DNA from 4 places in the Lysinibacillus sp. VIII_CA genome. Region 1 is predicted to be linked to each of the others. Evidence: riboswitches for the same ligand, from Rfam matches in the RefSeq annotation. Region 1 holds a riboswitch; each other region holds the start of a gene.
The links. A riboswitch is a leader RNA that binds a small molecule or an ion and turns the genes downstream of it on or off. The one in region 1 is predicted to bind S-adenosylmethionine.

Region 1 (3,552 bases):
TGCTTTAGCACAGAGAATCTCGATCGGCAACTTTTTACAGCGTATTGAAATTATCATGGCTTTTATGTGGATTACATCTATTTTTATTCGGACCTTTATGTACTTCTATACAACGGTTGTGGGAATTGCACAAATTATGAAACTGAAGGATCACCGCCCACTTATCTTACCAATGGGTATCATTATGATTGGTCTTTCACAAATTATTCATCCTGATATTGTCCATTCCGACAATTATAATAATGAAATTTGGCCTATCTATTCATTTATTTTTACCATTTTATTACCTATCCTGCTACTTATTGTAGCCGTCATACGTAATCGAAAATCACAAGGGAATGCGGCTGCGAATGCTAATCAGGGGCAAGTAACTGATGTGGGTAATACGGATGCTAATCAAGGAAATCAACCTAATCCTGCTAATACGGATTCCCAACAGGATAATCAGATGAAACCTAATAATAGGGATGTCAATCAAGATAATCCAACTAACAATGCTACTACTGATTCCAACCAAGATAACCACACTAAACCTGACAAAATGGATGCCAATCAAGATAATCCAACTAACGATGCTACTACTGATTCCAACCAGGATAATCAGATGAAACCTAATAATAGGGATGCCAATCAAGATAATCCAACTAACGATGCTACTACTGATTCCAACCAGGATAATCAGATAAAACCTAATAATAGGGATGCCAATCAAAATAATCCAACTAACAATGGTACTACAGATTCCAACCAAGATAACCACACTAAACCTGACAAAATGGATGCCAATCAAGATAATCCAACTAACAATGGTACTACTGATTCCAACCAGGATAATCAGATGGAACCTAATAATATGAATGCCAATCAAGATAATCCAACTAACGATGTTACTACTGATTCCAACCAGGATAATCAGATAAAACCTAATAATAGGGATGCCAATCAAGATAATCCAACTAACGATGCTGCTACAGATTCCAACCAAGATAATCACACTAAGCCTGATAAAATGGATGCCAATCAAGATAATTCAACTAACGATGCTGCTACAGATTCCAACCAAGATAATCAGATGAAACCTAATAATATGGATACCAATCAAAATAATCCAACTAACGATGTTGCTACAGATTCCAATCAGAAAGATCAGGCTAAACCAGATATTACGGTTTCTGACAAGAAGAATTTAGAATAACAAAGTCTAATTCCTTCAGCTACTTAGCGAAGAAATTAGACTTTGTTATTGTTATTTAAATATGATATTCAATTTCGTCCACAAAGTCCCATTCATATGGTGTCTCTTGGTATACATAGTAGTTCAACCAGTTGGAGAACAATAAATGTGTATGGGCACGCCATGTATTCATCGGTTCCTTTTCTGGATCATCATTTGGGAAGTAGTTTACTGGAACGTTGATATCAATGCCCTTGGCAACATCGCGACTGTATTCATCAGCCAGTGTTGTCGCATCATATTCTAAATGACCTGTAATCATAATGTTTTTATTATCTTTAGATTGCACGATAAACACACCTGCATCCTCTGAATAGGATAATAAGCGTAAGTCTGGATGATTGCGAACCTCGTCAATCGAGACAGATGTATAGCGAGAATGAGGGGCTGTAAATAAATCACTAAAGCCTCGTACTAAATCCACTGTTAAATCAGTAATCACATGAGAATAAACGCCGGAGCATTTAGCAGAAAGCTCTATTTTTCCAATTCCATAATGATGATATAACGCAGCCTGTGCCCCCCAACATATATGTAGCACGGATGTCACATTCTTTTTAGACCAATCCATAATTTCAGCAATTTCCTGCCAATAGTTAACCTCTTCAAATGGCATTTTTTCTACAGGTGCCCCAGTAATAATCATACCATCATAACGTCGGTGACGAATTTGGTTAAACGTTGTGTAAAATAATTGTAAGTGAGATTTACTGACATTTTTAGATTCATGAGTAGCCGTGTTTAAAAAAGTAATATTGACCTGTAAGGGTGTATTTCCTAGTAAACGTAATAATTGTAGCTCCGTTTTTTCTTTTTCGGGCATCAAATTTAAAATTAATATGTTTAATGGACGTATTTGCTGTGTTCTCGCACGATCCTCTTCCATCACGAAGATTTTCTCCTCACGTAAATGCTCCCCAGCAGGTAAATTTTTCGGAATATTAATTGGCATCTAGCATTCCCCTCTCTTTTTTGCTCCTTTTTCTAAAAAAATTAAAAATCCTCCACATTCCATATGAGATAGAATGAGAAGGATTTTTTTCACGTTCACTCTTATCTCTCAAAGGAAAAACCTTTGCTGGAATTAGCACCTTTCTAACATTTGTTAGAGGTTGCTGAAGCGTCATCGGGCCAAATCCCTCTGCTTCTCTTGATAAGATTATTTAATTATTTTGAATTGTAACATGGACTAGTTAGAATATCAATAATTCATAGAATATTTTGTTATTCCTATGCATGTTCTACATTAATTTGATAAACACTAAGCTTGCTGTATATGGTTATTCTACATGAAATTTTATGGTAAACATGCCGCTATTATGTTACCATATATCTTTAGTAATAGAGAGGAACGTGAATACTTTGATTAATATTGAATTTCCAAAACCAGATGTAGTTATTCGCCAACGCGAACAAGATGTAAAACCAGGTGATGTCCCAATTACACCATACTTTGGTTTCATCGACTTCCACAAAATCACACGTGATAAAGGCGGCATTTTCTTATTTTATAATGAAAAGAATGAGTTATTATTTGTCGGCAAAGCACGTAAAATTCGCCAACGCATAAAAAAACATTTTGAAGACAATGTATCTCCGATGAAAAACTATCGTGACGAGGTCTTCAAAATTGAAGTCTATGAAGTAGAAGATCCTATGGAACGTGAAATTTATGAAACGTATGCGATTAATACGTTCCGCTCCAAATACAATGTAGATAAAGTATTTTATTAATATCAATAAAAACCGAAATCTCTTTTTAGGGATTTCGGTTTTTTATTACAGCATGGTAATACGATCTATCGGCATGCTTTTGCCATTAATATACAGTTCGATAATAGTCAGCTCCGCGCTTTTGTTGATGGCATAGACATAGGGTAGAGCTTCTTTCTTTTGCTCGCTTCCTTCCTTGAAATGAATGACTAACCTATTTTCATTAGCTGCTACACTTGCTAGCACATTTCCTTTTGAAAACATGACAAGATAGTACGTCACGTCATCTTCATACAATAACTGAATTCTGTCTGTAGCTATAATATGTTGTTGGATATGGTCAGGAACGATTGTTAGCTCTTGAATCTTAGGAAAAACCGGCAGCGGTGCAGAATCACATCCACCCATCATTAATAAATAAAGTAATACTGGCAACATCCATTTTTTCAAGATGCTCCCCTTCCCTTATAACTACTCTAAGAAAAATGCTTTACGTTCTTTAGCAATCCAGTCCTCCAATTCATTATCATCGCGTTTTACTAGTCTATTGATAAGAACATCATGCCAAATATAATCCTCTAGTAAATAAATATGCACAGGGTCAT
Region 2 (3,552 bases), on a different contig from region 1:
GAAGCATTTGTAGAAATCGAAAAAGAAGCAAAAGATACAATTCTGGCTTCCGCAGATGGTGATGCAGCACGTATGACATTATCTGCATTACGTAAATTAACACGTAATAATCCATACAACCTCATTACGAAGAAACGTGAAGCATCTGTGAAATTAATTGAAGCAGAAAAATATATCGTTTAATCGTAGGAAAATGCTAGCTATCCGTAAGTGGGTAGCTAGTTTTTTATTGTGCCAAATAAATTATTTGTCAAAGTAACGGATAAAAATACAAAATGGATGGATAGACTTACGGAAATGAGCGAAGTTCCACCATTCTCGATGATTATGATGGTATACTACAGAAAAAGACAGCAAAGGAGCATTTTAATGACGATTCAATTTTTCCATTATCCCAAATGTACAACATGTAAAAAAGCGCAAAAGTGGTTAAATGATCATGACGTTTCCTATGAAGAGGTACATATCGTAGAGCAGCCGCCAACAAAGGATGAAATAACAGCTTTATGGCAAGTCAGTGGTCTTCCTTTGAAGAAGTTTTTTAATACTTCAGGCATGAAATATCGTGACCTTGGTTTGAAGGACAAGCTAGCTGATATGACTGAGGAAGAACAGCTTGAGCTACTTGCTTCGGATGGGATGTTAATAAAACGTCCACTCGTAACAGATGGAAAAAAAGTAACTTTAGGGTTTAAAGAATCCGATTTTGAGCAAGCTTGGATATAGCCGTTTTTATTCTTGTTTTTATAGGAGAAGTATGGCACACTGAAAGTGAATATATTACATAATTATGGAGGGGTTTTTTGCATGAGCACACCGAAAGACTTACGTTACTCTGAAGAGCATGAATGGGTTAAAGTAGAAGATGGAAAAGTACGTATTGGTATTACGCACTTCGCACAATCTGAATTAGGAGATATCGTTTTCGTTGAGCTTCCACAAGTTGGCGATGAAATCAAAACGGATGATCCATTCGGTAGCGTAGAATCAGTAAAAACTGTTTCTGAATTATATGCACCAATCTCAGGTACTGTAGTTGAAGTTAATGCAGATTTAGAAGATAGCCCAGAATTCGTTAATGAATCACCATATGAAAAAGCATGGATGATCGTCGTAGAGCCTGCTGATGCATCAGAAGTTGATAAACTTATGACAGCAGAACAATACGAAGAGATGACAGCAGAATAAGACAAGCCATAATCAAAAAACGTCGGAAACTACCGGCGTTTTTTATTATATAATAACGTATAAGTGGGAATGTCTAAATGGAGGTGGCGTAATGTTCGATGGGAAATGCTTGATAGTAGAAGGACGCTCAGATAAGCTACAAATTGAGCCAATTTTAAACGAGAATGTTACAATACTATGTACGAATGGAACAATTGGTGTGCATCAATTAGAAGAGCTAATCGATCCCTATGAGGGCTATGAGCTATTTACCTTTTTTGATGCCGATACTTCAGGCGATAAGCTACGTGCATTAATGGACAGACATTATCCTGAAGCAGAGCATTTACGAACAATGCCAACATATAAGGAAGTAGAAACGACACCTAGAAAAGTGTTAGCCATGATTTTACTTCGTGCGCATTTCTCAATCCATAATGAATATATTTTGTAAGGTTGCGTGAACTAAATGGAAGAATGGTCGAAAGAGCAGTGGGAAACGGCATTACAGTCCGGAGAAAAAGCTGCGTTTTATTTATATACACCGATGTGCGGTACTTGTGCAGTGGCATCAAAAATGATGTCAATTGTAGAACAACTATTACCTCACCTAAAGCTAGGGAAAGCAAATATTAATTTTTTGGAGCAAATTGCTTTTGAGCATCAAATTGAAAGCGTTCCGTGCTTACTTGTTTGTGACGGTGGCAAAGTGACAGAAAAGATTTATGCTTTTCAATCCGTACCTTTTTTGTACGAATTGTTAAAAAAATTAATTGACTGAACTTTATTAGCGTGGTAAAGTAACAAATATATTACTAAAACATTAAATATATCGAACTCTTATGAAGAGCGGCGGAGGGAAGTGCCCTATGAAGCCCGGCAACCATCACATAGTGAAAAGGTGCCAAATCACCCAAAGATTTTTCTTTGAAAGATGAGAGAACGGTTCAACGTATAATACGTGACCCCTTCTACTTGTCTATAAGTGGAGGGGTTTTTTTATATAAGAAAAGGAGTATTCGCTATGATACAGCTTCAAAATATAACGAAGAAATACAAAACAGCAAATGGCGAATTAACGGCAGTCAAAGATGTTAACCTGACTATTAATAAGGGTGAAATTTTTGGCATTATCGGCTATAGTGGCGCTGGTAAAAGTACGATGATTCGTTTACTTAATGGCTTAGAGAAACCAACAACAGGAACAGTAACAGTGAACAATCAGGCTTTTTCATCGATTAAAGGTCAAAAGCTTAGAGCAGCTAGACAAAAGGTTAGTATGATTTTTCAACATTTCAACCTACTTTGGTCACGAACAGTTGCAGAAAACATTGCCTTCCCATTAGAAATCGCAGGTGTATCAAAAGCTCAACGTGAGGCACGGGTGAAGGAATTGATAGCACTTGTTGGCCTAGAAGGTCGTGATCAAGCATATCCATCACAGCTCTCTGGTGGACAAAAGCAACGTGTAGGGATTGCGCGAGCATTAGCCAATAATCCAGAGGTTTTACTATGTGATGAGGCTACATCTGCTCTAGACCCTGAGACAACAGATGCCATTCTTGATTTACTGGTGGATATTAATGAACGTTTAGGGTTAACGATTGTCCTCATTACTCATGAAATGCATGTCATCCGCAAGATTTGTCATCGTGTAGCAGTGATGGAGGCAGGCGAAATTGTAGAGCGTGGAGAAGTATTGCAAGTTTTCCAGGCTCCTCAGGCTGCCATTACTAAGAAATTTGTAGCGCAAATTACCAATACAAAGGAAACACAGGATACAGTAGAACAAATCAAAGCAAATTATCCAACTGGACAACTTGTCAAATTGATTTTTGTTGGTGAAAAAACAGAACAGCCAGTTATTTCACATCTAGTAAAGCAATTCGATGTGGAAGTAAGCATTGTACATGGGAATATTTCGCAAACCAAAAATGGTGCATATGGTACTCTCATTGTGCAAATTGATGGGTCGAAAGCAAACGTGACTGAAGCCTTAAGCTATTTAAATACAGTGGAAGTGCAAACGGAGGTGATTGCAGATGCTAACTAATCTCTTTCCGAATGTAGACTGGGATAGCATGTGGCAGGCTACATATGAAACATTATATATGACGGCCATTTCAACAGTTATTACATTTATTCTAGGGTTAGCCATTGGGATTGTCCTGTTTTTAACTAGTCCGAATCAGTTATGGGCTAATAAAATTGTTAGTTTTTTAACAGGGTCACTCGTTAATATATTCCGTTCTATTCCATTTATCGTGTTAATTATTTTATTAATTCCATTTACTAAGTTTTTACTTGGTACAATCCGTGGAGCCAATGCTGCTTTACCTGCTTTAATTATCGGTGCGGCTCCGTTCTATGCACGTATGGTATTAA
Region 3 (3,552 bases), on a different contig from region 1:
GGATGTGCCTGATATCGATGTACAGTATGGAAAAATGGAACACCTCTTTCACTATAAACCAACATTAATTATGTTAGATGCTGGTATAGAGCGTTGGGAAACCTGTCTTCATTTAAATAAGTTGGCCCCAATCTGTCACCTAAACAACCCTGGAGAGGACTGGCAATCGACTCTATTTAAAATTGCAGATTTAACAGGGAAAACCGCTATGATGCAAGATATTATTACGGAATATGAGGACAAGGTACAGAGGGCTCGAAAAATTCTAGGTAGATCCGTTTACGGACAAAGTGTGGCATTTCTTCGCATTTCAGCCATTGGCATTACACTGTATGCTGGCCCTGATTGCGGTTATACAGGGCCAATTCTATACCGTGACTTAGGCTTAACGCCTGATCCATTGGTGTGGAAAATACCGCTTAATCAGCGTAAAGCTCATCTGACTTCAAATCAGCTGCAACAACTAGACGCTGATCATTTGTTTATCACCTTCGACAAGCAACACTCCATTTATGAGAATGAAGAGCGTACTATTTTAACATCCTCTATGTGGAAAAACCTAAGGGCTGTTAAAAGAAACTGTGTCTATGAGGTGGATTTTTTAACGTGGATGAATTATGGAATCCTGTCACATAGCAAAAAAATAGATGATGTATTAAACGTTCTTGGCTAAAGAACAAAAGGGAAGCGCGCCATCGCTTCCTTTTTTAGTTTGTGTGGCATACCATTCAGCATAGTATATTAACACTTCAGTACAGGAATGGCGTTATTCAAACACCTAAAAAGATCATGATACATAAGATAAGATATCAGCTTCTGGCTAGGAGGAATTGATTTGTATTATAATCCTTATCCTTATTTTATTCACCCCTACCATTACCCGATACCATCGACAGACCATCAACTTGCAGCTAGAACCTTTTCACAACATTTAGCAATGCCGACTAGTAATAGTCCCTTTCCCCCTGTTGATACACAAAAATTAATATCTTCAGCTACGCGGATAAAGACGATTATGCAGCAGGCACAATTACTTACAGATAAAATTGATAGTTCTCAACAATTTGCACATGACTTAAAGAATGCTGCACAGCTTTCAAATAAAACAGAGGTCGAAAAATTAATTACATCCACAGGCATTACTACAAAATTTGAAACCAACTATACACCAGATAATTTTAGAATACAGCTTATGGATAGTGCCTGCTGTCGAGTAACGTTAATTTTGAATTGGTAAGTAAATTAATTTTAACCCTGTAATCCTATCAAAGTTGTAAACTATAAAAATATATGTTAAAGTATTTATACTATTATTTCTGAAAATTCTTATATCCTATTTCTTATCTAGAGAGACGGAGGGATCGGCCCGATGAAGTCTCAGCAACCAGCTCAAGCAGTATGGTGCTAATTCCTATTGGCAAAATTTAAGCCTGAAAGATGAGAAGACGCACTACCTATGTTTGATTCCGGGAGTCCTCTTCGATTGAGGACTCTTTTTTTATTGACTACTACTTTTAGAAAGCAGGGAATTTAATGTCTAACGAACTTTTACAAGCATTGCACTTACTAAAATCAAAACAATGGGTCGATTTGACACATACCTTCGGCCCAGACTCACCTCATTTTTTCATGTTTGAAGATGCTAAATTTGAAACATTATTCTCGCATGATGATGGATTTTTTGCACAGCAGTTTTCTTTTCCTGGACAATATGGAACACATATTGACCCACCCATTCACTTTGTAAGAGATACTCGATTTCTAGATGAATTAGCACTAAAGGAGCTTGTTCTTCCGCTTATCGTCATTGATAAATCACAGGAGGCTGCTAGTAATCATGACTTTACGCTCAGTGTACAAGATATTCTAGAATTCGAGACACACTATGGACAGATTGAAGAAGGTACATTTGTGGCACTGCGAACAGATTGGAGTAAGCGTTGGCCAGATAAAGAGGCATTTAGTAATAAAGATGTCAATGGAGATAATCATCTCCCAGGTTGGGGCTTGGAGGCCTTACAATTTCTATTCAAGGAACGTAAAGTAAGTGCAATAGGTCATGAAACTTTTGATACTGATTCTGCCACTGATTTTCGTCAAAGTGGCCAATTAGTTGGTGAATATTTTGTCCTCAATCAAGACACTTATCAAATTGAGCTCATGACTAATTTAGACAAGCTACCTCCTATAGGTGCTATTATTTTTAATATAGTACCCAAGCCTGAAAAAGCATCTGGATTCCCTGTACGTTCATTTGCCATATTGCCATAACAAAAAGTCGGTAGGAATCCTACTGACTTTTACTTTTGTACGTTTCTTTTTTTAAATAAATAATAAATAATTAACATGACTAGGACAAACAGCAAGATGACGTACATACTGTAATGAGATAAATAGTAACCGACGAATCGCCATTTCTCTCCTAGCACTTTTCCTAAGGTTATAAATGTAAAAGTCCATATAAATGCCCCTGTATAAGCAAAGAAAGCGAATTTCCTATATGGATAATTATTGATAGCGGCGATATAGGCTGTTAGATGGCGTACACCAGGAATAAAATAGCCAGCAATTAATAAAAAAGGCCCCACTTTCATAAACATTTTTTTAGTAAATTCAATTTTTTGCTCAGTTATATGAATCTTTGGCCCATATTTCTGCAAGAGCGGTAAGCCAAATCGACGGCCGATATAGTAGCTTAAAGTAATCCCCCCCATTGCGCCAATCAGAGCACTTACTAAAGCTGGGATATGTCCAAGGCTTTCTCGATAAACACTATAGCCTACATAAGTTAAAAATACTTCATCGGGAAGTGGCAACCCAACAATGCCTCCAATTAGGATCACGATGATGCCAAAATACCCGTAATGTTCAATTAGAGATTGCACATGCTGCGCCATTTTTCATCCCACCTAATACATTGTTCTATATACTCATAACTGTATACCAAAAGAGTCTCTCAAGCCTCCACTTTACTTCCTTTCCATGTCGTTAAATAATGTGCAGCTTTCGTAAAGCAAAATCTATGCCACCTTCAATGGATTTCTTTGTAACAAAATCTGCAACATTTTTTAGAGCTTGGCTCCCATTCCCCATAGCTACCCCAAGGCCAACCAGCTCTAGCATATCTATATCATTCTCTCCATCTCCAAAAGCTATGGCATCCTTAGCATTAATCTCAAAATAATCAAGTACAGCCTTTACGGCTATCGACTTGGACACATCTTGCTGTAAAACATTCACAATATAAGGATGCCATCGTTGCCGTAATATATTCGAAAATTGACGAGCTAATCTTTTTTCAGCCTGTTCATCAGCATAAAGGCACATAAGAAAAACCTCTTCATCCATAATGCTTTCTTTTCTAACTGGAAAATCACATAAAGACAATGTCTCTTGCATCGCGCTTAAGGCTAATGGATTTTGTATATCATTCATCGTAAGTTGTTCTGTAAAAAATGTTAAGGAATGCTGATGTTGCTGTGCAAAAGCTTGAACATTTTGAACAATGCCCTTCTCAATCGGAATTTTATGTATCACAACATCCTTGTGTTT
Region 4 (3,552 bases), on a different contig from region 1:
TGTTCATCCAATTGCTCTATATATTTCATTAACTCTAATGTCACATCGTAGCGTAAAAATGGTGTAATGAGGTAAATTCCATTGAAATATTGCGCAGCCACTTCTACTAATTCCTTGGCAATTGCAATACCTTCAAGTGTGGCGCGTTCCTTATCTTCACCACATGCTTTCATTCTTGCTAAAGCATCTTCAGATAATTTAATACCTGGCACCTCATGATGTAAAAATTCAGCACTTTTATAACTCGTAACGGGCATAATACCAATATAAATCGGTGCTTGTAAATGCTTGGTTGCTTCATAAATTTCTATCATTTTTTCCTTCGTATACACAGGCTGTGAAATGAAGTAGTCTGCCCCATGCTCAATCTTTTTTTCTAAGCGTGCAACAGCACGATCTAAAACACGAACATTTGGGTTAAATGCAGCAGCCACAGAGAAATTTGCCTTTTTTCGGAGTGGTTTCCCTGAGAAAGAGACTCCCTCATTTAATTGTTTAATTAATTGGATAAGCTCCATCGAGGAGACATCATATACACTGGTGGCACCAGGAAAGTCTCCAACCTTCGTTGGGTCACCCGTAACAGCTAACACATCATGAATCCCTAATGCATTTAAGCCCATTAAATGCGATTGCAGGCCAATTAAATTACGATCTCGACAGGTAATATGAGTAAGAGGGCGTACACCATTCGTACTTTTCAATAAGGCACCCATTGCAATATTGCTAATACGTGGGGATGCCAATGAATTGTCTGCCATCATCACTACATCGGCACCTGCCTCATATAGTTGTTTGGCCCCTTCAAGAAATCCTTCTATTTCTAAGTGTCTAGGCGTATCCAACTCCACGATGACCGAGCGCTCACGTTTTACTTTTTCATGAAGTGGTTCATACTTAGCTGGCTCTGCATCACGAACAATCTCAATCTTTGCAGGTTTCGCATACTTTTCACTAACTGGTGATAGCTCCTCTAAATACTTCTTTGCGGCTGCAATATGCTTTGGTGTCGTACCACAACACCCCCCAATTAAGCGTACCCCTTGATCACGCAGCTCGACAGCAGCGCGACCAAAATAATCAGCCTCCGACTCATAAACAACACGCCCATCCTCTAAATCTAATAACGAAGCATTTGGATAGGCCGACATAAACGCCTTTTCTGGAAGTTCTACACCCTCAAAAGCTTGAATCGTATGATATGGACCTAGACGGCAATTGACACCTACTATATCTGCACCAAGAATCTCTAGCTCATGTAGTGCAATATTTAGAGACATACCATTTTGTAAAACACCAGGCTCATGCATAGATACTTGAGCAATTATCGGTATATTAGTTTTGGCGCGTAGCATTTTTAATGTTGCTGTTAATTCTTCAAAATCGTAATAGGTTTCGAGTAAAAGGCCATCTGGATTCCCTGCAAGTAGCACACTTGCCTGTTCTTCAACGGTCTTTAAAATGTCATTTAATGTGGCATCGCTTTTACGAATACCACGAATACCACCTATTGTTCCTAAAACAAATTGACCGCCATCTGCTGCTGCTCGCTTGGCAATAGTAATAGCTGCTTCATTAAATCGTTGGACACTCGATTCTAGTCCATAGCGAGCTAATTTAATGGCATTGGCACCGTATGTATTCGTTTGAATGATATCAGCACCAGCTGCAATGTACTCTCTATGAATCTTTTCAATTAATTCAGGTCTTTGAACATTCATTTCCTCATGGCAATACTCCAATCCATAGCCATACAACACTGTGCCTATTGCACCATCTGCCGTCAATACATGTGTTTTTAACCTTTCCAGCAATCCCATAAATCTAGCCTCTCTTCCTCTATCTCTGTATAATAAAAAGCCTTCTTTTATATAAAAAGAAGGCTTTAACGACTCATCATTATTGTTCCTTCTCATCTTCGACTCAACGGTCTTCTGGATTTAGCACCTGACAAAAAGTTGGTTGCTGAAGCTTCAATGGGCCAGTCCCTCTGCTTCTCTTGATAAGAATTATTAAGTATGAATTTTTTAAATAATTAAAAGAATCATATCGTTTACAGACGTATGAGTCAAGACTATTTCTCACAACAAAGAATTTTTCCGCTTAAAAACTTAAAGATTGGATAGTTCTTCCGCAAGCTCTTCACCAATTTTTTTCCCATTTTGAATGCAAGCACCAATACCTACTCCAAAATAAGAGCAACCTGCTATCGATAAATTCGGGTAGTTTTCATTTAGCTCTAGTAATAAGCCTTGCAGCGCTTCACGATGTGCTAAGTCATATTTAGGCATTTGATCAATCCACTTTGTAACATTCACAACGGTTGGTTTTTCATCGATTCCTAGGCTTTTTCGAACATCTTCTAAAGCAACCGCTGCCAATTCATCATCAGTCATATCACGTAACTGCTCATACGCCGGATTTATACTCTTATAGAATAGGCGCACAAGTAATTGATTGTTTTTCGATGTATGCTTCCACTTACGACTCGTCCAAGTTGCTGCATTACAAGTGACATCAGAATTATGAGATACAATATAGCCTGTACCATCCGCTGGTAAGTTTGCATCAGGCACATCAAAGCCCAGATAAATGGTAATGGCTGACGCTGTAGTAAACTGATTAAAATAATGTGTTAAGGAGTCGTCCTGCAATATACTTTGGACTGCCTCATTTGGTAGTGCTAGAACAACATAATCTGCCTCAATGTTTTGACCACTTGTTAAGGAAATCAAAAAGTGGTTCTCCATTTTTTTGACCTGACTTGTGGCTACACCTTTAATGATGTCTACATCTGTTAATGTTTGCTCTAATCGCTCAATTAAAGAGGATAATCCATTTTGAAATGAAATAAATTTTTTATTAGCTGCTTTAACAAATTGCTCACGATTCGCATCAAAACCTTTTATGATACTTCCATATTCATTTTTATAGTCAATTAAATACGGTAAAGTGGAGGCAATAGAAAGCTGGTGTAAATCACCAGAATAGACACCTGCTAGAACTGGTGCAATTTGATTTTCCACTAGCTCTTCACCAAGGTAATAAGTTAGAAATTCCCCTATCGAGCTTTCTTTTGTAAAGCCTGCATTGGGTAAAGTTAAATCTTTTAAAGCTTCTTGTTTGGCCTGATCAGAGATAAGTGTGCTTTCTTCAAGTGATGCCACACTCATAGGTATACCGAAAGTAGAATCCGCTGGGATGGCGTGCAGCTCGTTATTTGTATAAATATAGGATATACCTGTTTCGTTGTAAACGAGATGATCTTCAAAATCTAGCTCCTGCACTAGCTCCATTACACCTTTATGGCGAGCTACAATAGAATCAGCACCAGTTTCCATAATAAAACCTTGTTCATAGGCTGAATATAATTTACCACCTAAATATGTATTTTTTTCTACGAGCACTAGCTGAACATCTAAATTTTTTTCCTTCACTTGACGTTGTAGATAATGCATTGTGCATAACCCAGTAATACCGCCACCTAATACAACAACTGTTTTCATAGTAAACCGCCCCTATTTTTAGTTCTGTCTACAGTATAAACTTATT

Region 2: another riboswitch for S-adenosylmethionine. It lies ahead of ACP3VS_RS12270 (methionine ABC transporter ATP-binding protein); the one in region 1 lies ahead of metA (homoserine O-acetyltransferase MetA).
Region 3: another riboswitch for S-adenosylmethionine. It lies ahead of ACP3VS_RS09730 (cyclase family protein); the one in region 1 lies ahead of metA (homoserine O-acetyltransferase MetA).
Region 4: another riboswitch for S-adenosylmethionine. It lies ahead of ACP3VS_RS17900 (bifunctional homocysteine S-methyltransferase/methylenetetrahydrofolate reductase); the one in region 1 lies ahead of metA (homoserine O-acetyltransferase MetA).

The regions. Positions count from the first base shown of each region.
Region 1 is NZ_JBNFXM010000006.1:63,766-67,317, reverse strand. It holds gene ACP3VS_RS10560 (endospore germination permease) at 1-1,195, shown strand, start outside; gene metA (homoserine O-acetyltransferase MetA) at 1,251-2,186, opposite strand; SAM riboswitch class I at 2,285-2,394, opposite strand; gene ACP3VS_RS10550 (nucleotide excision repair endonuclease) at 2,597-2,968, shown strand; gene ACP3VS_RS10545 (hypothetical protein) at 3,014-3,397, opposite strand; gene ACP3VS_RS10540 (TrmB family transcriptional regulator) at 3,419-3,552, opposite strand, start outside.
Region 2 is NZ_JBNFXM010000007.1:187,384-190,935, forward strand. It holds gene ACP3VS_RS12245 (acyl-CoA dehydrogenase family protein) at 1-183, shown strand, start outside; gene ACP3VS_RS12250 (arsenate reductase family protein) at 370-726, shown strand; gene gcvH (glycine cleavage system protein GcvH) at 808-1,188, shown strand; gene ACP3VS_RS12260 (hypothetical protein) at 1,280-1,621, shown strand; gene ACP3VS_RS12265 (thioredoxin family protein) at 1,637-1,948, shown strand; SAM riboswitch class I at 2,005-2,108, shown strand; gene ACP3VS_RS12270 (methionine ABC transporter ATP-binding protein) at 2,192-3,220, shown strand; gene ACP3VS_RS12275 (methionine ABC transporter permease) at 3,210-3,552, shown strand, end outside.
Region 3 is NZ_JBNFXM010000005.1:180,046-183,597, forward strand. It holds gene ACP3VS_RS09720 (AraC family transcriptional regulator) at 1-673, shown strand, start outside; gene ACP3VS_RS09725 (hypothetical protein) at 836-1,237, shown strand; SAM riboswitch class I at 1,338-1,444, shown strand; gene ACP3VS_RS09730 (cyclase family protein) at 1,534-2,271, shown strand; gene ACP3VS_RS09735 (DedA family protein) at 2,301-2,897, opposite strand; gene ACP3VS_RS09740 (Cof-type HAD-IIB family hydrolase) at 2,989-3,552, opposite strand, start outside.
Region 4 is NZ_JBNFXM010000016.1:28,553-32,104, forward strand. It holds gene ACP3VS_RS17900 (bifunctional homocysteine S-methyltransferase/methylenetetrahydrofolate reductase) at 1-1,820, opposite strand, end outside; SAM riboswitch class I at 1,910-2,009, opposite strand; gene ACP3VS_RS17905 (protoporphyrinogen oxidase) at 2,112-3,506, opposite strand.